One region of the Desulfosporosinus sp. Sb-LF genome, then DNA from elsewhere that is predicted to be linked to it. Evidence: riboswitches for the same ligand, from Rfam matches in the RefSeq annotation. Region 1 holds a riboswitch; each other region holds the start of a gene.
The links. A riboswitch is a leader RNA that binds a small molecule or an ion and turns the genes downstream of it on or off. The one in region 1 is predicted to bind cyclic di-GMP.

Region 1 (5,429 bases):
ATTTCGCTCAGTTTGGAGTTGAGCAGGTCAGTTTGTCCTTTGCCAGCGACCCTGTGGTTATTGCGCAGTTTCAGAAACATCTCTCAGGTGTAGTTCCTATGCAGGGTGTAATCGATCACGGTGCCTTTGTTCCCCTGTATTTTTTACAGAAGGCAGGTTGGAATGGAAAAGTTGTACTCTTAGGGATGCCTTTAGAACAACCTGAGGAGTATGGTGAACGTATCGGGAAAATCCTAGATGAGTTGCCTGGGCGTTATGCACTGGTGGCAAGTGGGGATATGTCCCATCGCTTGAAAGAAGACGGGCCATACGGGTTTGATTCTGCAGGGCCAGAATTTGATCAATCCGTGCTCAAGGCTCTTCAAAGAGATACGAAAAAAATTATTAGTTTGCCCACTGATCTTGTCGAAAGAGCGGGCGAGTGTGGGTATCGGAGCCTTCGTTTGGCACTGGCCGCAAAAGAAGGGGCTCCTGAGGTGCTGTCGTACGAAGGTCCGTTCGGTGTGGGTTATCTAGTAGCGGATCTGTATCATTCGTCATCCTTGCCGCAATGGGCGAGGGGTTGCCTAAGTGCTTATTTGAAGCGGGAAGACCCTGATTTAAACATCCCTCATTCACCAGAGTTTGTGGTGAAGAGAGGGTGCTTTGTAACCTTGAAACAAAACGGGCAATTGCGTGGGTGTATCGGCACCACTGAACCCTGGCAGGAAAATTTGGCCCTGGAAATTCAACATAATGCGCTGGCTGCCGGAACACAGGACCCTCGTTTTCGGCCGGTCCGAGTAGAGGAACTAGATACGCTGAGCTTCACGGTGGATGTCCTCGGTGAACTCGAGAAGATCGAAGGACCAGAAGAGCTTGATCCCTGGCGTTACGGTGTGGTTGTTCGCCAACGCGGAAAAAGCGGGCTGTTGCTTCCACATTTGGAAGGGGTCGATACTGTAGCAGATCAAGTGAGCATTGCTAAACAAAAGGCGGGAATACCAGTGGAGGACCCAGTAGAATTCTGGCGCTTTGAGGTCAAACGTCATTATGAGTAATACAAGCAAAACAAGTAATTTTAGCAATGCAAGTAGTCTTGGGGATACAAGTAATATAAGCATAAGTAACCTGAGTAAAGATTCCTATAATGCGAGTTGCCTTTTGTGTCCTCAGCGATGTCAATTGAGACATGGGCAGTCAGGACGGTGTCATGCCAGGGAGAATCGAGAAGGGGAGATCATTTCTAGAATCTATGGTGAAGTAGCAGCCTGGAATTTGGATCCGATTGAGAAAAAACCTCTATATCATTTTTATCCTGGCTCTTGGATTTTTTCCGTGGGAGGCTTTGGCTGTAATCTGAGATGTTCGTTCTGTCAAAATCACGAAATATCTCAGCGACATCAAGTTGGCAAAAAAGTAACTCCTGCCGAGCTTGCAGAGCTTACCAGGCAGGAGCGGAAGTCAATAGGACTGTGTTTTACTTATTCAGAGCCGAGTATGTGGTTTGAGATGATTAGGGATACGGCTCCTCTGATTCGCGCACAGGGGGGGAAAGTAGTTCTAGTCAGTAATGGAACGATTTCTCCACGTTTTATCGAGGAGCTGATTCCATGGCTTGATGCGGTTAACATTGATATTAAAGCGTTCTCTGAGGAATTTTATCAACACTATTGTGGAGGAAAACTAGCTTGGGTTTTAGACAATGTCGAGCGTTTGGCAGGACGTGTTCACCTGGAAATCACAACCCTTGTCATTCCAGAGGCAAATGATGATCCGAAAGAAATTAGGGGATTGGCCCAATGGTTACAGAAGCTTGGTGTACCTCTAGCTTGGCATTTGAGCGGCTATCATCCTGCATACCGTTTAACGGTTCCTCCAACGGAACGACAAACCTTAGAACGATTAGGGGATATAGCTAAAGAATGGCTTCCCTATGTGTATCTGGGAAATGTCAGGGGAGGAAGTGCGACGGTTTGTCCTCGGTGTGGGGAAGCAGTGATTGAGCGTGAGCCAGTGGTCGTTAATCGCCTAAACGGAGGGTGTTGCCCGAAATGTGGGAAGGGCATTTTTGGGGTTGGGATGGATGGAGTCTAATAATAACGAATGACCAGGTACACGGATGAAATTAATACAGAGAGGATCATGACGGGAAAACCTACTTTTAAGAATTGAATATATCGTATTTTGATTCCGTTTTTCTCGGCAATTCCTGCCACTATGAGATTAGCGGAGGCTCCGACCAAGGTCCCATTCCCCCCAAGGCAGGCACCTAGAGACAAGGCCCACCAGAGGGGTTCTGTTTGGGTGGGGGTGAACTGGCTGAGTAAGGCAAGTTTTTGAATCAGGGGGATCATGGTTGCGACGAAAGGGATATTATCGAGAAAGGATGATAGTAGGGCGGATATGAAGAGAATTAACATGGCCATGAAGAGAGGGTTCCCTTGAGTTAAACTCATGCTCCATTCTGCCAGACGGTCAAGGACTCCGACCTCAATAAGTCCCCCGACAAGAACAAACAAACCGGAAAAGAAAAAGATCGTGGGCCATTCTATTGCCAAGAAAACCTCTTCGGGCTCTTCATGGGTCCAGATCATTAAAAGCATGGCACCGCTGAGAGTAATGGTGGCTGTCTCTAAGTGAAGAAAGGAATGTAGGGAAAAACCCAGAATCACTAAGCTCAGGACTGAGAGGCTTTTCTTGAGTAAGGCGAAGTCCTTAATGTGGTCCCATTCATTTTGATCCATAAGTTTAGCTTTTAATTCCTCTTGGGTGACTAACTTACGATGATAGATAAAATAGAAAGTGAATAGCGTAACAACAATAATAATGAGAATAATGGGAGTAAGGTTCATAAGAAAGGCCACAAAACTGAGACCTGTTTGTCCGGCGATAATAATATTAGGTGGGTCTCCGATAAGAGTTGCTGTACCACCAATATTACTCATGATAATTTGGCTGAAGAGGAAGGGTATTGGATCGACCTCTAATTGATCAGCGATGGAGAGGGCTACAGGGACAATCAATAACATGGTGGTGACGTTATCCAAGAGTGCAGATAGGAAAGCCGTGAGCAGGGACAAGGAGAGCATCAATAATAGGGGATCCCCCTTGACCTTTTTGCTAACCCAGATTGCCAGAAAGGTAAATATCCCAGATCGTCGAGTTAGATCGACGATAATCATCATCCCAATCAAGAGTCCTAAAGTATTCCAATCAATGTAATGAATCGCCTTTTCTTGTGTAAGAACTCCAAGGATAATCAGTAGTGAGGCACCAAAAACTGCGGTCACTGCACGAGGAATTTTTTCTGTAATGATGAAGAAATAGCTGAATATAAAAATACTGATGGCTACTCCGATGAGCATTAGTACACCTCCCAAAACGTTTACTTCTAATGTTTTCAAAATAAAAGAGAGTAGTCTTAAACGACTACTCTCCCCAGAGAAGTTCTATGCTTGTAGTCTGGCGATCTTAGCTTAATTCATCTTATGAATTAAAGCCTTAGACCCATGACTTTAGCGTCCTTCGCTTTCGCGGAGTTTACCCCAACCGAACTGCTAATTTTGATATCTAGAATAACATCATATCAAAAAAGATCAATAATAGTCAAGAACTAAAGCTTAAATTCAGAATATTTCTCTGGATAAGATTTTGGGGTTAATCAAATAATAACACGAAATTAGATAAACTAATTTTCTTCAAAAAAGGAGGTTTTCTAAAGTGTTTAAGCATGTTAAGGATATGGAATACACGGTACATGTCGATCGACCAGACCCCCGCTTTGCGGTCTTGCTACTGGAACAGTTTGGAGGAGGGAATGGTGAGCTTAAAGCAGCCATGCAGTATTTCTCTCAGAGTTTAGGATGTAATGATCCTAAAATACGGGACTTGCTGCAAGATATTGCGGCTGAAGAGTTGAGCCATTTAGAGATGGTGGGAGAGTGTCTTGGAATGTTAATTGGCCCTGTCGACAGCATTCCTAAAGATTTCTCGGCAAATCATATGGCCTTGCTTGGAGGTGGACCACTTCTGGTTAATTCTGCTGGTGTTCCTTGGAGCTCAACCTTCGTCAATTCAATGGGAGATATCTACACGGACCTTTCATCAAATGCTGGGGCAGAGCTGCGGGCTAAGCTAATCTATGAGCGTCTTCTTCAACAAACCGATGACGCCGGAGTTAAGGACATGATTCGTTTTCTCTTGAGTCGCGAAGAATCTCATAACTTTTCCTTTATGCAAGCAATTAATACGTTGCAGGGAACGGGTGTCAATAAGGACTTCCGAGACTCGGACTTCTCTAAGAAATACATGAACATGTCAACAGGTCAGGGAGATAGCCGGGGACCTTGGAATCAAGGTAACGAGTTCTCCTATGAGGAGAACCCGAACGAGAAGTATGGAGGGCCAGCCCAGTATGGAAAAGATCCACAAGCAACCGGTGCGAGGGAAGTTGCTCCAGGCTATAATGACCATATGCGAAATAATCCTCAATATTCTCAACCGCAACCTCAGCTTCCGCCTAAACAACATTAAGATAAGGCTTTATGGAGGCGAGTAAGGATATCTGGTGTCTGGTGAGACATATTATCGATAATAATTATGGAATTGAATAATGACTAAAGCAAAACGGACAGTTAAATGTCCGTTTTTTGTGGGTTGGATTTGAGTTGAAATTCAATGTTTGACAAATATATACTTACAGAGTAATATATTTCGTGTACGAAATATTCATATACGTAATATAATCATGGATAATATTTCATATACGAAATACGGAGATAGGATGGTTGACAAATGGAAAATTTAAATGAAAGTACGAAGATCGCCAAGCTTCTACAGGAAGTCATGCTCCTTTTTAAGAACAACATGAGTAGTGTCATGGAGAATACGGGTATGACAATCCCTCAAATGATGGTGATGGGGATTTTAGGTAAGGAAAAAACGCTTAAGATTACGGAATTAAGTGGCAAACTTAATCTATCTAATAGTACGGTATCTGGCATTTTAGATAGGATGGAAAAGTTAGGAATGGTAGAACGATTAAGAAGTGAACAAGATAGAAGAGTGGTTCACGTCAGCGTAGCTCCAAATTTTGTGGAGATGCATCAAATATTCCATAAACGTTTTGAAGAAAACATTGCTTTAACAATGGACCAAGGTACCCCGGAAGAACTTAATAAAATATATGAAGGTTTAGAGGTTCTGAAAAGGCTTCTAAGAAGTAAGGAAGTCGAGAAGAATGATTCGAAATTATAAACGAAAGGTAAACGGAGGGCGGGATTATAGTGATAGAAGAGATAAAAATAGTAGAGATAGTAAAATTGTTGAGATTAGTAGAGAGAGGAGACTGTGAATGATTAAATTGTATCGATTTTTAAAACCATATACTGCATATATTACGGTTGTCATCGTACTGCTTTTTGCACAAGTCCTTTCCGATCTTTATT
Region 2 (5,429 bases), on a different contig from region 1:
TGTCAAATGCTCACTGAAGAAGACCATAAACTCCTCAAAATTATTTCCGAAGACTCTCGCTTAACACCCGAGGAATTATCCATTCAAACGGGCTTGAAACCAAAATACATCGCCAAACGTATCAGAGATTGGGAAAAGGAAAAAGTCATTGTCCGCTACCAACCTATGATTAACTGGGACCGAACTGGAGAAGAAAAAGTAACCGCCCTTATTGAAGTTCGGGTCTTGCCACAGCGGGGCTATGGCTTTGACAAAATCGCCAAACGGTTACAGAAATTTTCCGAGATAAAATCGTTATTTCTTATGTCAGGTGGGTATGACCTATCCCTACTCATCGAAGGTAAAACGATGCAAGATGTCGCCCTTTTTGTGGCTGAAAAGCTTGCCCCTCTCGAGCATATTCAGAGCACAGCGACTCACTTTGTGCTCCGCCGCTACAAACAAGACGGGGTCGAGCTTTTAGGAGAGGAAGAGACGATTCAACGTCTCGTGGTTTCCCCATGAATCGTTATCTTGCACCCCATGTCGCCAATCTCCCTCCCTCTGGAATTCGAAAATTTTTCGACCTTGTAGCAACCATGAAAGATGTTATTTCGTTGGGAGTCGGAGAACCTGACTTTGTAACCCCTTGGACTGTGCGTGAAAGTGGCATCTTTTCTTTAGAGCAAGGACAGACTATGTATACCAGTAACGCGGGTCTCCTTGAGTTGCGCGAAGAGCTTTCATACCATTTGGATATGTCCCTGGGACTTTCCTACGATCCGGGACACGAAATTCTCATCACCACTGGAGCGAGCGAAGCAGTGGACCTTGTGATGCGAGCCGTGCTCTCACCGGGGGATGTTGTCTTAGTTCCTGATCCATCCTACGTGTCCTATGCCCCTTGTGCCACAATGGCCGGGGCCAGTGTTAGTTACGTTCCGACCCACGCTAAGGAAGACTTTCGTTTACGGGTAGAAGACTTGGCCAAGGCCTATACGCCTAAAGCCAAGCTCTTAGTTCTATCCTACCCAAATAATCCGACTGGTGCGATCATGAATCGTGAGGATCTTCTCCCTATCGCGGACTTTGTGACTGAACATGATCTTCTCGTCTTAGCTGATGATATTTATTCAGATCTTACCTATGGCGGAACTCATGTCTCGTTTGCTAGTTTGCCCGGCATGCATGACCGCACTCTCTTTGTCAGTGGTTTTTCAAAATCCTACGCCATGACTGGATGGAGAATCGGGTATGTTGCCGGACATAAAGACCTTATCGGTGGGATGACACGTATTCATCAATACACCATGCTCTGCGCTCCCATCACGGGACAAATCGCGGCCTTAGAAGCGTTACGTTCTGCCTCTGAAGCCAAAAACGAAATGGTTACGGCTTATGATCGGCGACGCCGTCTAATGGTTCATGGTTTTCGGCAAATGGGCCTCGACTGTTTCGAACCCTTAGGGGCTTTCTATGTTTTCCCGGACATATCTAAAACAAATTTGTCCTCTGAAGAGTTTGCCGAAGAACTTTTAAAGGCAGAAAATGTAGCCGTCGTTCCAGGAACCGCCTTCGGGCCCTCCGGAGAAGGACATATTCGCTGTTCTTACGCCTATTCATTGGAACAACTTCAGGAAGCACTCAAACGCATCGCGCATTTTGTTCAGTCAAGATTAGGTTAACTTTAAAAAGCCTGATTGATCAGACCTTTAGGGACTGATCAATCAGGCTTTTTTGACAACCACGCAAGTCAAGTACTATTATGAGTGAGGCAAGGAGACTGTTCACTGCCTCACTTTCTTGCAATGAATTCAAATTTTTTCGGCTAAAGCTGATAGTGCGATTGCCGACGATGTCAAAGTTTCAATGGTCGCTCCAATTTCCTCAACAGCAGCAGAGACTTCCTGTGTATTACCACCTACCTGTTCTAACTCCACTGTCATCTTACCGACAAGGCCTTGTATGCTACCGATAATTTTTCGTATATCTTTTGCCGAGGTGGCACTTGATATTGCCATCGCCCGAATTTCCGAGGCTACCACAGCAAATCCTCTCCCAACCTCACCCGCTCTAGAAGCCTCGATCGAAGCGTTAAGTCCAAGAACTTTTGTATCGCTAGCCACGGAATTTATGTATTCTACAACTTCTTCCATTTGTAATGCTTTTTCATTAACTTCTTGGGATTGTATCGTAAGGGCTTGTCCGCCATCTGCAAGAGCTTGAGCTGAAGCAGCAATATTCTCCATAGCAGCTGAAACTTGCTCCAAAGATTCTGAAAGTTCTTTGGCCAAGGAAGGCAATTTTTCTAGGGCATATTCCCTTTCATTTGAACCTGTCGTGGCAATTCCACCGATTATGACACCATTTTCTCTAATCGGATATGCTATTCCAGTGTAAGCGACTCCTAAGACTTCAGCCCCAACCATTTTTTCCACCTTTTCACCGGTTCGAAGGCATTGATACGACGTAGTCGTAGCCGGTAATATGTCGCCAGCTTTGAAAGGCAGATTGATAACGGAACCCATTTTAATATGAATATATTTCTCAAGATCAAATAAGAAAACCGATGTTTTCCCAAAATCAGTTTCAAAAATCACATCAACCATTTGTACATAATCTTCTATCATCGCAATTCCTCCTAACAATTATTTGGCATAGACTATCTTGAATATCGGCTTATCCAATGTCAGCGGAACTCAACCAAGTTAAAACGTCATCGGAAAAAAGTCTTTCAATATTTATTACTGGAATAATATTCTCATTTGTTTTAATGATTTCTTTAATTGTGCCTTGATGTATAATACTAGGGACTTTTTCAATGGAGTTGCATTCGAGAATTTCAACGACATCATCGACCCATAGTCCTATTTTCTCAGTCTCTTTGGTCGACTCAAAAATCATGATTCTGGGCTCCCCTTCATCAGTGGGTGCTATTACAAATTTCTTTCTCAAATCCACAATGGTAACAACTCCATCACGTACTTTTGCAATCCCCTGAACGAATTCCGGTGCACCCAAAAGTTCTATAACTTTCACGGGCTTGATGATCTCTCGAACAGAACTCATTTCCACAGCATAGTCTTGCAACCCCAATTTAAACTGGATGAATTGTTTCATTTCGTCCATTCATATTACTCCTTTCTTTTTTTACTCCCCCACAAATTAAAATGCCATGCTCTTATGAAAAGCATGGCAAATTCGTTGGCAACCTGGCAATCGTTAGGTATACCTCTACGACCCATAGCTTTGCGTCCTTAGCTTTCACTAAGTTTGCCATTTTTCTAAATTTTCAGATTAAATACTTAATTCTTTTTATTTTATTATATCACAATCATTTCTTTATTAGTGCACATTTTTCAAGTTTTTTAAATGGAATTTTATTTACTATTCTCTAATCCTTCTAAATACAAAGCAATGATGGGCGGAACTATTTTATTCTTTTCATGTTCTGCTAACCATACTTTATCACCTCGGTCTAGCCCATTCCGTAAGGCTAAAAAGGCATTTCTCTGAAGAATTCCTTTTCCACGCCAACCTGCTGCAGTTCCTTTAAAACGTTGGTGAAACTCTCCTTTCGTTAAATTAAGAGTTTCCCGCAGGTCAACACCACGTCGTAGTGAAGATGGAGCTGAGGAAGAGGTCGCTTGTTGTTCCTCAGCCAGCCGCTTTTGATTATGTGGGCATACTTCCTGGCAGGTGTCACATCCAAAAACCCGTAACCCAAGGCCCCTGCGTTCCTTCTGAGTAAGCACCTCTTTGCTCTGTGTGAGATAGGAAATGCAGTGTTTTGCCGCAAATGGTTCTTTTCCGATGATCTGCGCCGGACATGCTTCAACACATCTTTGGCAGCTTCCGCATTGGTTGATCATTGGATAGTCCGGTTTGATCTCTCGATCCAGTAAAAGTAAAGCCAGTGTGACAAACGAACCATATCCTGGAATAATGAGCTGTTGGTTTTGCCCAATCCATCCAATCCCTGCCCGAAACGCGAAGGCACGCTCAATTAAAGGTCCTGTATCCACTTGACTGTGGAAGCTTCCCGTCCACCCATTGACAACCATTATATTGATAAGTTGTTTTATCTTATTTTGAAGGACCTGATGATAGTCCTCTCCAACCGCCGAACGAGCAATGATACCCTCTCCTTCCAAAGGAGGAGTTGTAAGAGGAAGTGGATAGGCAACGGCAACGACTGTCTTGCAGTATTCCCAAACCACTCGAGGATCAATTCGTTGCCTGATCTCCTTGATCTCAAAGGGAGTTGCCACCTCTTTTTCGAAACGTGTTTCTAACAAGGGTGCGAGGTCCTCGATCGATTCCGCGGTAGTAAACCCTACAGAGGCAAAGCCCAACTCGCTCCCCCATCGTTTAATGTTTGTCTTCCAACTTATTTGTTCATTAGGTTTCAATGAAGATCCTCCCCGAATACTCTCACAGCGTTCGTGTGACGTTATACCCTCGTAAATCTTGTTTAATTTTTCGAAACTGGCCTTCTAAGACAAGAAAAGCTTCAATAACTTCGGGATCGAAGTGTGTACCCCGTCCCTCAATAATGATATTTCGGCTTTTCTCATGGGAAAAGGCGGGCTTATAACAACGTTCTGAAGTTAATGCATCATACACATCTGCTAAGGCCATAATTCTGGCACTAAGGGGAATAGACTTACCCTTAAGATTTTGTGGATACCCTGAACCATCCCATTTCTCATGATGACTTAGGGTAATCTCCATCGCCATAGTGATAAAAGCATTCTCTGGATAATGTTCTAGCATGGTTTGCAAGGTTTTTGAGCCAACGACAGTATGGGTTTTCATGATTCCGAACTCTTCTGGAGTTAATTTACCAGGTTTAAGCAAAATTTTATCGGAGATGGCTACTTTACCAATGTCATGCAGCGAAGAGGCAAAGTAAATATTATCCACAAAGGAGTTATCAATTTCCGTATCCACTGCACACTGTACGCGAAGCTGCTCAGTGAGGATGCTACAGAACACTCGGGTACGTTCGATATGCTGTCCTGTTTCATCATCCCGTACTTCTGCTAACTTGGAGAATGCCAGAATTGTAGCCAGTTGTGTTTTAAACAGTGCGTCCTTAGTGACGAGTATTTCCTTAATTTGTTCATCCACTAAACTTTGTAGATTATGATTATGGATGGCCAAAGATTTACGAAGTCTACGCAAATTAAGGTGTGTCTTAACCCTAGCATGTATCTCTTCAAATTGGAACGGCTTCGTAACATAATCAACGCCACCGCTCTGAAAGGCCTTAATCTTGTCTGTAACTTCGTTCATAGCGCTAAGAAATATGATCGGAATATCGGCCAATTTTTGATCTGCTTTGAACTGTTCGCAAACCTCGAATCCATTCAAACCAGGCATGTTGATATCCAGGAGAATCAAGTCCGGCGGTTTCTTGGCTGCGGCTTTTAGAGCCATTGCACCAT
Region 3 (5,429 bases), on a different contig from region 1:
GGGTGAATCTGAAATCATTACTGTGGCAAACTGTCAATTATATTTGTAAACAGGGTTCTCCCCTATACTCATGAAGTGTGGGGGTGTTTTTTGTCCCTAATTCACTTTATCGACATGTTTCGCCATCAAACCGGAATATAGTTATCGTAAGCACAACTTTGCTTGGCGATTTAAGCGTGAAAAGAAAATTCCTATGAGAAATAACTATGAGAAATAACTACTTATAGAATTGGTCAGGTATATGAAGAATGTTTACCACATAGAACGTGGTTTGAATAAACTCTCCGACGAAAGAGTAAACCCAACGCATAGCACAGGGCAAGTAATTCTGACTGTGCTTTTTGGTTTTCTTAAAAGCCTTAATGAACTAAATTTCATGATAAAGAATAATGAGTCCAACGCTCGATCAGGTCATCGTCGAAGATTGTTTCCGGGTTGCCATCCAGAAGTTCGGTTTGCCGGAATCGGTATACTTCGACAATGGCAAACAATATCGTACCCACTGGATGGCGCGAACCTGCTCAGAATTAGGTATTCGGCTTCTTTATGCTAAACCGTATTCCCCCGGGCCACTGGAAAGATTGAGCGTTTTAACCGAGTGGTTGATGCTTTCATAAGTAAAGCCTCGCTGGAAAAACCAAAAACGCTAAACCATCTCAACGAACTTTTTTAAGTATGACTTACCGAATGCTACCAAAACAAGCTCCACTCAGCCTTCGAAAACAAAATGAATTCGGAAACAGCCTTTCGCAGTGGCAATCAGGCTCTTCGTTTTGCGGACCTGGAGGTACTAAAGAATGCTTTCCTCCATTGTGAGTCACACCAAGTGGACAAATTCGGCTGCATTAGTTTCATGGGTAAAAAATATGAAGTCGGATTAACCTTCATCGGTTGTGTGGAAGAACAGAATATGTTGCCCCATTAGATAATGGTGAGGAATTAAGGAAAATGAATCCTTGGATTCTTTTCTCAGAATGGTGGGAGGAATGAATGTTTTATCTGATGGAAATATAAAGTTTAATAGAAGAACACTGATATTATCTCTAGCCGATCAAGATGGTGGTGCTCATGTAGACCCTACCTTAGATGAAGCATATGTCAATCTCTCAAGAAATAATTCATTGAATGTTTTCCACGAGTATAAGCCTGTAAAAGGAGTTGTACTTGCAAGTGTTAGGCAAATAGCTTTTGATATTACTAGAACCTTGAAGGACAAATATCCATTATGCTTTCAATGATCACTTTGGCTACATAAATGGAATGCACCACCTTCCTTCATTAAAGGCTTATTTGCTGCGTAACCACCAGCGCTTAAGCCTCTGGCAACATTCAACCCATTAAATTCACTGGTATTATAGTAATTTGCGATAACCCGCCGGGGTGGCTGTCTTGGAAAACTGGTTTGTTTTTCTGGATAGGCTAACAAAATAAATTAGCCATTATCATTTTGGCCAAGAGCTATCGACCAATTCCAGTCTCTTTACTTCGGAGGATTACAGATACTACATGGCCCGTATCCTTAACTTTCTGCATCCGATAGACTAATGAGATTTTACTCTTTGATAAGTACTGACATCCATCTCGATAATACTTTTTGCCAGTTTTAGTTATGTATACCGTCAAAGTTTGAAGAGTTTGTTTGGGGGGAGACGAATTCACAACATGGGGCGTGACTGTAGGGGCAGCGGTAACGGCAGGCTTAGGATCTGGTATGGCGTTTGAGTAACGGTGGTAGGCGTAACTACTGAAGTTGGTGTGGGAGCTTGACTTACGGCAGGAACGAAACTGTGGTAGTTTGGACCTGTTTTGATTCCTCTGCTTTTGTGGGACTTGTTGCAGGAATAGAATTACTAGAGCATTCGCTAAAGCTATTAAGAGTGCAATGAATATACGAGCAATTTTATGTTTCATGGGGTTTTCAAAATTTATCTAACTCCTTTATAAAATGTTTATATCGAACATATGTTATTCTTAGAACTTTGGTTTTAGAATTAGAGAAGCGCAAAATTTGTCGCAATACAAGGAGAGGTTTATATGGATTTTTTTGACTATTTGAAGTAAAATACAAATGCACACACTGAGAATGATTAGCAAACTCATCGAAAGATGGGGACGCAAAGCTACGGGCCTAATCTCTTGCTAAGGGGGAATGGCAGCCGGGTTACCTAGTTTATAACTAGATAGCCCGGCTTTTTTGTCATTATCAAACACAAAGGGGGCTGATAAGACGTCTAATGCTGATTACCCCAGATAAAAAGTAGGCGAGAGATGAACTCTTAGAAGGTGTAGGAATTGAATCCTTTTGATTCACTCTGTGGCAATCATGGTCAATCAAAAAGGTAAGGGAAAGGACCCTTGCCCTCAAGTGCAAATAATCACTTGGGTTACCAATCTTAGTCGGAGGGAGAGTCAGTCTTGAAGCTGAATATCTCTTAGACACACGAAAGAATCGTAGTTCCACGCCGACTGGTTTCGGTAAATTAGGGGAGCTGAGAAGTGTGGTCTGTACGTGGACACTTAGACCACATGGAGCTATTAGTGTAACCGACCCTCTTAAACAAATAAATTTAAGAGGTGCAAAGAATGAAATTAAAGAAAACGTTAGTAGCAACCCTATCAACCACATTATTATTGACTGGAATGGTTCAATCAGTTATGGCAGCAAAACCTGCGGAAAAGACCGCGCCAAGTGTAAGCATTACGGCTCAACGCTGGACCAACTGCCAAACCATACCTGTTTCGTGGAAAACAGCCACTACTTCCGGTAGCCCTGCTGCCATTCTATCCTCTTGGAAGTTAGATAAAGGTGTATGGTCAGATTATGACCCTAAAATAACATCTACGTCATACCTTCTAACTGAAGGCGACCATATGTTTTCTCTTCAGGCGAAGCAAGAAGGAGTAGTTTCAGCTGTTGCTACACAACAATTAGGGGTTGATTTGACAGCTCCTGTTGTAACAGCGACTCCTATTAGTGCTAGTCAACTTAATGCTAATGGATGGTATAACAAAGATGTTACCGTAAGGTTTAATGGTACCGATGCTTTATCAGGTATAGCGAAGACTGACGATGCTGTCACAAAGAGTGAAGGCATCAACTCCGATATTAAAGGCTCAGCTACCGATAATGCAGGTAATATCGGCTATAGCGATGCTCTTACAGTTAAAGTTGATGAGACAGCCCCGACTATTGATATAAGCGGAATTGCTACAGCATATACTGTTGGGGATGCGCAACCTACAGTTACTTGGACTGCAACGGACGCTTTATCAGGTATTGACACCTCTTCAGGAACACTTCCAACGGGTTCGCAAATTGATATCAGCACTCCTGGAGATAAGACATTTACAGTTATTGCAACAGATAACGCAGGAAATACCGCTTCAAAAACCGTAAGTTATGCGGTTGCACCTAAACCTATTTTAGACCCAACCCCTATCGTTATTAAGGAAATTAATGGAGCTTCTGTCATAATTAAAGGCGGTTGGATTCCTACGTACAGCAATGGAAGAACACCAGAACTTAACGGTTACGATGCAACTGGAGAAGTTTATGCTCTTTACAATATCGGAGATCCAGTTAACACCGGCGATACAATGCAAATCCATTTTAGTCTTCCAAATTGGAATACTGGAAGTAAAACCGTCGATGTAACTATAGCTGGTACTCCTTATAAAGTACTAGTAACCAAATAAATATTCTCATCTGGGGTGATTCCCTCGAGTTTTGCCCCCCTCAAGAACCGACAATTTTAAAAAAATCATTTAAAATCCCTGGAAGCAGATATATTAAGCATTCCAGGGATTCTTTTATGCATATTGTAATAAAATCAAAATTTTAATAATAGGGAATAAAGCAAACTAGGGAATAGCAATCAAAAAACAATAACCATTTAAATTTTATTGGTTGTATTAAGGACATAGGCCATTGGACACAGTTTACAGGATTATCGTCTCATTTATTAACCATTTGTGTTTACTAAAAATGTAAGTTAGCATATAGTAAAATATAAATAAAAATAAAAATGTCAAGGGCAAAGTCACTGAAAGGTGATGACGCTGAATATTTCGATGTGGCAGCACCACCATTTTACAACTCAACGGGGAATAGTAAGGCCCTTATTAAAAGGGCTATATCTGCAGTAATAATTTAATTATGCTTAAAATTTTAAAGAAATGATTTTTGTCATGGTATTTTCAGCAAGAGATGATAATGAGTGTGCACTACTTTTATATGAATATTTTATATAATCACTGAGCAAATATATTATTAAATGGCTATGGCGTAAGAAAATGTAAGGATGGACCGCACTACCTAGTTAATCCCACTTCAGCTAGAATGGCTTATTAAAAGTCTAGCCAAACCTACATAAAGAGCTGGCACAAACACTGCCAGCTCTTTATGTAGGTTTGGCTTTTAATAGTTATTTCTTGAGTAATCTCCCGAGGTTTTTTCGTGTTTTGCGGTAACTCTAAAGAAAAGGAAGGGCATGCACCAACACATAGGCCACATTGAGTACAGTGGGTAGAACCTTTGTGAAACCGACATAGGTCACTCTCGAAAAGTGGATGGATTATCTGGATGAGACGAGTTCCATTGTCCACTCAAGTTTTGGTTGTTAGTTTATTTATCTCTTTTTGTTTCCTTTTTGCATTAAGGAATACTAGCATCAAAAGTGCTAACCCTATCGTGAAAAGGTAGCCTACAATGGGGCTTAATTCAAACCACATCTTTAAAGCCGTAAAAGCAATAAGTAGACTTAAAATTATTCGAAGACTTGCCGTTTTTAACCGGCTACTTAAACGTCCCCCCAGTTGCGCCCCCATCAATGCACCGGCAACCAGGACTGTAGCCATTACGAAGGGGATTTGTCCCGTTCCCCACTTTCCAATGAATCCTGCCAATGCGGAAAGAAACGTTATTGCCACTGAAGTGCCAAGTGCAATCCTTGTAGGTATTTTAAGAACATAGAGCATCAGCGGAATTAAAATAAACGCACCGCCTTGGCCAACAATTCCTCCTTATATGCCTACCAACAAAGCAACGAAAAAAGCGATATATTTGTTAAACTACACGTTTTCAACCGGTAAATCATCATCTTTTTTAATAGGTATAAACATTAACACGGTAGCTATTAGTGCCATACCTGCAAAGATTCCCAGCATTACCTCACCGTTAATCTGCTTGGAGAAATAAGAGCTCATCAGCGCACCAAAAACAACACCACTACCCATATAAATAATGAGTTTTGGGTGAACAAACTTGTTTTTTTTATGAACAACTAGCCACGAAAAAGACCCGGCCATACTTTGAACTATTGTAATAGCGGCAGCCGTTTTCATAGAAATGGCTTCAAGGCCGATTAATGAAGGCACATAAAGTAATAAGGGGACCATGATGATTCCTCCACCAATCCCTAGAAGCCTGG
Region 4 (5,429 bases), on a different contig from region 1:
CATATTCCAATTCGTCTTCCCATGTTATATTGCCACCCTTAATATACTTACACTTTTGTATAAAATGTGCTTCCCTACGCATATTGCATTTTTCCAAAACTCTCCATGAGTCGATATTTTTAGGGTGACATAATGCACAAACTCTATGCACGTTTAATACATCAAAACTGTAATCAATTAATGCCCGTGTCATTTCTGTTGCATAACCTTTACCCCAATCTTTTTTCAATAGTAGCCAACCAATCATTACTGTATCAGTTTCATAATCTAAGTGGATTCTGGAACGTCCAATTTTTTCCTGGTCATATTTTGAAATTACTGCCATTTCAAAACTCACTTGTGGTTTTTCTTTCCAATCACATACAACTTTATTTAAATGCTTTTGGGCTTTCTCTACATTCATGACATCATTGGGCATATATCTCATTATTTCTTCATTAGAATAAAGACTCATAATAATACCCAAGTCGTTTTCATAAAATGGTCGCATTGTTAATCTTTCTGTTTCAATCATTAATTACACCTTTCAAATTTCGATTTATCAGTTTAATAAAATATTGCTTGAGAGCATCGACCCAAAGTACCGGATAGACTTTATCCAGCCTTCGGGTACGAAAGGCTTCAACCTGTTCGTTCAGTTCTTTGGCTATGATCGATACTTGACTTCGCGACATGGATTCAATGCCTAAAGACTTGGTGAGTTTCTCGATTTTCCGGGTGGATACGCCATTTACATAGGCTTCTTGAATAACGTTCAATAAGGCCAGTTCAGAGCGTTTGTCAGCTTCTGGCTATTCTCATTAATTCAGACCGATGTTCTTGTGCCATCCGGCCAAGCATTCCTAAACTATCCGGACACCGTTCCTACGGTATCCGGCCGGCGTTCTTATCTCATCCGGCCAATGGCCGGCACCTCATTGCATGGAGTTTAACATAGATTATACGGTTACGCTATCACCTCCTTCATTTTGTGGATGGTTAGGTCTCAAACTTGGACCTTTTAACTCAATTCGGTGGGCACTGTTAACCGTTTGACTTTCCCCATCTTTCACTTCTCAATCTTATGGACTGTTCTAACAGTCACACAAAAGAAAGAGAGGTATGCTAAATGAGCCGCCATAAAACAACCAATTGTACCAGCCTAAATCCAACATCAAGGCCAACAACCCAGTGTGGTCCATTGCCAGGAACAATACTCCGGATATTTATTCCACCTGGCGCAGTTATAAATCTGTTAAACCTTATTGAGGTGGCTTCTCCTAGCGGGGTCTGCTTAATCATTCTTTGCCTTTTCTAGGTGGAGGATCAAGCAGCAGCGCAATTGATGCGCAGTCAATCATTAACGCTGTTCAAGCTCTCATTTTTACATTTTCCATAGAAACAATTTGGCTTGTGGTTTATGAATTAGCTCTTCTCTCATTACTTTAAAATCTCAAACATAATCCCCTCAATTCCGGAAATACTGTTTTAGGGTAAATATTTAAGGAGGCGTTCTTTTTGAGCCATAAAGATGAAGCTACTAGAGAAGATTTGGCCAGTGAATTAGAAGAACTTAAAGATAAATATTCCAAGTTGGAACAGGCTTATAATGTGTTATTAAACCAGAACACCCAAGATCAATCATTTGGATTATTGCACACACAAAGACAACAAAATCAAATAACCTAAGTACAAAACATGATAATCCGTTTCACTAAACAAAAGGGAGAGCTGGTAGCTCTCCCTTTTACATTCTTCATAAAAACCATTTACGGGTGCTCAAACTCAGATTGACATAAAGATGAGGTCAAACTATATATTTCCATATTGCTCCACATAACTCAGCTTGTGCATATCATGTACTATCTCAAGCAAAGGAGGAAATGCAAATGGCATCCGGTGATGTAGATGATTGTTGCAGACCAAGACACCATTTTACTGAAGGAATCGCAAAACGCAAATATCCCTCCCCCCACAATTTGAGCTATGGCCTTTTTTACTAAAAAGAATCTCATCACTTGGGTTGTAGGAGAAAGAATAAACTAGTAAAACGTCGTTTCTAATCATAATGATTAATTAAATGTCATAATAAAGTAAATATACACTATAATGAAATTAGTTTGTTGTACTTCAGCATATTATGTATTATACTACGTTTCAGTGATGCTTAGGTCCTACTAAAGTAGACTTGGATGGTCCTTAGGTAATTTAATATTCTGCGATAAGGGCAAACTCAGTGAGAACTGAGGACGCAAAGCCACGGGTCTTACCTTAAGTGTTTAAGATAGCCGGGTTACCGAACGAACAAAATTCTGTCGCCGATCATTGATTTAAGGCGTCATTTTTGTTTTATAAGGGGGGAGGAAATTTCTATAAATTTTTAACCTTATATCTGTAACTAATAATGAATGGTCGCATAAAGAGACTTGCCTTATAAATCAAATATATTTTAAAACATAAGTATAGGGGTAGCAACGGGAGGAGGGTAAGACCAATGTATTGGTCGTTGGAACGCATACAAGCAAATTTCGAAACTGGCTTGACGACGAGTGTTGATCTTTTTGATAAAATTGGAGTTCTATTATTGCATAAGGGGCAGCTGGTTACAAAAGGAATACGAGATCTCCTGCAAAAACGAGAAGTTTATGTTTGGAAAGGACCGGAAAACAGCTATCAAGCTGAGAAGGTAAAATCCTTTTCAAAGGATGTGTACATAAAATTAGTAGGTTCTTTATGGGATATTTACCATAAAGCAAAGCTTATTCAACCTGAGCAGATTAAAAGTACGGTGCCACTCGTAGAAACTATTATAAATGAACTAAAACCCATAAATGTCTATTTGAATCTTAATACAGTTCGATTAGACGTAGAGACGTTTAAACATCATGATTATGGAACGTTCGTGCATAGCCTGAACGTCGCTATATTAGCAACACTGACAGGTATGCGTTTGGGATATATAGATAGGAGACTTAAGTATTTGACATTGGGGGCATTGCTTCATGACATTGGAAAGCTTAAGGTGCCAAAGGAAATCTTAAATAAACCAGGTAGTTTAACGGGTAGAGAGTTTGAGGTTATGAAACTACACCCCCTGTTTGGGATGGAAATGCTGAAATATACCCGTTTATTACCAGGAGTGCTAGCAACTATTGAAAAACATCATGAACGTTGGAATGGGACGGGATATCCAAATGGATCAAGAGGAAATAACATTCATCTCGATGCTCAAATTGTAGCAGTTAGCGACGTTTATGAAGCATTAACTGCCGATAGACCATATCGCAAAGGTCTACCGCCCTACCATGCTCTCGAAATGATTCTTGCTTGGTCAGGAAAGGACTTTAACCCGCTAGTGGTACAAGCTTTTCGAGAATCCCTCATTTTGTATCCCGAAAATGCAATCGTTACTCTCAATACCCGAGAAATGGGAGTGATCGCGGCGGTACCCTTGAAAATGCCAACTCGACCTCTTATTCGTCTTTTAATTGATAACAATGGTAGACTTCTCAATAAGGAGATATACGTAGATTTAATGCAGGATTTAACTCGGTTCATAGATCGTGTGGAATTCAAAGAAGTAGGCTGAAAAGAGATGTAGGCATTCATACTGACTAATTAGCCAAAAAATGATGATCATGATATCCAAAGGCCTCCAGCGAAATCTGGAGGCCTTAACTATTTCTCACATCTTCCACAGATACCACTTACACGTACTAATTCCCAACTATGATCCTCTCCCGAAATTTACCTTTTTTTAAACTTTGCGTCCTATAACGAAGGATATGGAAAGCACCCAGTATTGAATCTCTCATTTTCTGTAATACTAACTAAATGTGTTGCCTTGCTATGGATGGCCAAGGCCAAGTGTCCTTATAGCCAGAGATCGCGAGAAAGTCCCACTAAGGAAGAAATTATCGGGCGAATTTAAAGAGAGGATGATTATTAGATGAAGGATAGGACATTATATGGTTTTTTTGCAGGAATTATTGCGGGTATATTGGAGGGAATAGGAAATTTAATATCATATTACTCTAATTTTGCTCAAAGACGTTTACTAGACGAGATGGCTATAATTCTATTTGGTAACAAACCCATAGATAGTTTACAAACCATTACTGCTTTGACAGCACGTACTATTTTTTCTGGCCTTTTAGGTATTCTGTTTGCTCACCTCATGAAATATTTAAATGACGAACATTATTTGTTTAAGGGATGGGTCTACGGGATTAGTCTTATGGGAGTTATTTATAGTATAACAAGTATATTTAAAATGCCAGAATTAGCTTATACACACACTTATACCATCGTTTCTAACTTTCTAGGCGCCTCAATATTTGGATTAGCATTGGCAGAATCTTTGAAACGCTTACTTCTAGTAAGGGATGTGACTAAAGAGTAAAGTCTAGAAAAGAAACATGTTTCGTAAGTTCCTTTAAACTGAGTCCGATATGCACACTGTACTGAACCGCTGCGCGGTGGCTTTTTAAGGCCCTAATTTATTAAGTTTCAAGATATCATCCTTTCAGTTTAATTCTATCAATTTTAAAAGGATGATTTTTTATGTCTCAAAACTCCCAAGTTCTTTCCTCTCATCTTCAAAAGATGATCTTCGAGATGGAACTTTGCGGCTATTCTCAACATACCCACCCTTGTTTTACAAAATCAAAAACTTCTTTATTCCATCCTCTTTCAATCAGTAGGACATACGTTAATGGAACTGGCCAAAGACCCTAAATTTCTCGGTGCGACGATTGGAGCCACCACGGTTCTCCATACGTGGGGCCAAAATCTCTCGTTCCATCCTCATGTCCACTGTATCGTCCCTGGAGGGGGACTTTCCAATGATGGACTTCGCTTCGTCCGTTCTCGTAAGAAGTTCTTTATTCCGGTTAAAGTTATTTCGAAAAAGTTTAGAGGTAAGTCCCTTGACCTTCTAAAACAGGCCTATGACAAGGGGGAATTTGCTTTCTTTAACAAGGCTACCCAACTTGCGTCAAAAAGCAATTTCCTTTCTTTAGTCGACACTTTATATGACAAGAATTGGGTTGTCTTTTGTAAGAAACCGTTTAAATCTCTGGGTCGTGTTGCTCGTTATCTTGGACGCTATACTCACAGAGTCGGGATTAGTAACTCTAGAATTCTGGCGTTTGACGGTCATTCGGTTAGTTTTGCTTGGAGAGATTATAAGGACAGAGAAAAGGCCCCCACCGTTTCCGATGCGGGCACAAATGAAGAGGAAGCGTGAGCAATGCCAATAGATGTTTATGCCACGAATTTAATTATAGTGCAAGTACAGGAGTCTTGGTAATATATACAAAAAGAGGAGAGCACCTAAGCTCTCCTCTTTTATGTAACATTTTTGGACAACCAAACATAATATATATCATTCTCGTAGCTCTTTCCCATCTTTCACTTCTCAATCTTATGGACTGTTCTAACAGTCACAC

Region 2: another riboswitch for cyclic di-GMP. It lies ahead of E4K68_RS13115 (chemotaxis protein CheW); the one in region 1 lies ahead of E4K68_RS08575 (ArsB/NhaD family transporter).
Region 3: another riboswitch for cyclic di-GMP. It lies ahead of E4K68_RS06665 (hypothetical protein); the one in region 1 lies ahead of E4K68_RS08575 (ArsB/NhaD family transporter).
Region 4: another riboswitch for cyclic di-GMP. It lies ahead of E4K68_RS02120 (HD-GYP domain-containing protein); the one in region 1 lies ahead of E4K68_RS08575 (ArsB/NhaD family transporter).

Annotation. Positions count from the first base shown of each region.
Region 1 is NZ_SPQR01000005.1:75,480-80,908, reverse strand. It holds gene amrA (AmmeMemoRadiSam system protein A) at 1-1,040, shown strand, start outside; gene amrS (AmmeMemoRadiSam system radical SAM enzyme) at 1,102-2,076, shown strand; gene E4K68_RS08575 (ArsB/NhaD family transporter) at 2,073-3,347, opposite strand; cyclic di-GMP riboswitch class I at 3,436-3,537, opposite strand; gene E4K68_RS08570 (manganese catalase family protein) at 3,703-4,515, shown strand; gene E4K68_RS08565 (MarR family transcriptional regulator) at 4,777-5,238, shown strand; gene E4K68_RS08560 (ABC transporter ATP-binding protein) at 5,336-5,429, shown strand, end outside.
Region 2 is NZ_SPQR01000008.1:47,887-53,315, reverse strand. It holds gene E4K68_RS13130 (Lrp/AsnC family transcriptional regulator) at 7-504, shown strand; gene E4K68_RS13125 (aminotransferase class I/II-fold pyridoxal phosphate-dependent enzyme) at 501-1,664, shown strand; gene E4K68_RS13120 (methyl-accepting chemotaxis protein) at 1,794-2,609, opposite strand; gene E4K68_RS13115 (chemotaxis protein CheW) at 2,659-3,108, opposite strand; cyclic di-GMP riboswitch class I at 3,183-3,267, opposite strand; gene queG (tRNA epoxyqueuosine(34) reductase QueG) at 3,360-4,391, opposite strand; gene E4K68_RS13105 (HD domain-containing phosphohydrolase) at 4,414-5,429, opposite strand, start outside.
Region 3 is NZ_SPQR01000004.1:33,877-39,305, reverse strand. It holds gene E4K68_RS21385 (hypothetical protein) at 375-503, opposite strand; gene E4K68_RS06685 (hypothetical protein) at 456-617, shown strand; gene E4K68_RS06680 (hypothetical protein) at 728-925, shown strand; gene E4K68_RS06675 (hypothetical protein) at 987-1,238, shown strand; gene E4K68_RS06670 (hypothetical protein) at 1,459-1,911, opposite strand; cyclic di-GMP riboswitch class I at 2,080-2,169, shown strand; cyclic di-GMP riboswitch class II at 2,476-2,559, shown strand; gene E4K68_RS06665 (hypothetical protein) at 2,584-3,696, shown strand; partial or broken gene E4K68_RS20995 (sulfite exporter TauE/SafE family protein) at 4,606-5,429, opposite strand, start outside.
Region 4 is NZ_SPQR01000001.1:428,268-433,696, reverse strand. It holds gene E4K68_RS02135 (GNAT family N-acetyltransferase) at 1-514, opposite strand, end outside; partial or broken gene E4K68_RS02130 (transposase) at 564-779, opposite strand; gene E4K68_RS20240 (hypothetical protein) at 1,105-1,281, opposite strand; gene E4K68_RS20235 (hypothetical protein) at 1,498-1,668, shown strand; cyclic di-GMP riboswitch class I at 2,196-2,280, shown strand; gene E4K68_RS02120 (HD-GYP domain-containing protein) at 2,474-3,568, shown strand; gene E4K68_RS02115 (hypothetical protein) at 3,929-4,381, shown strand; gene E4K68_RS02110 (transposase) at 4,694-5,227, shown strand.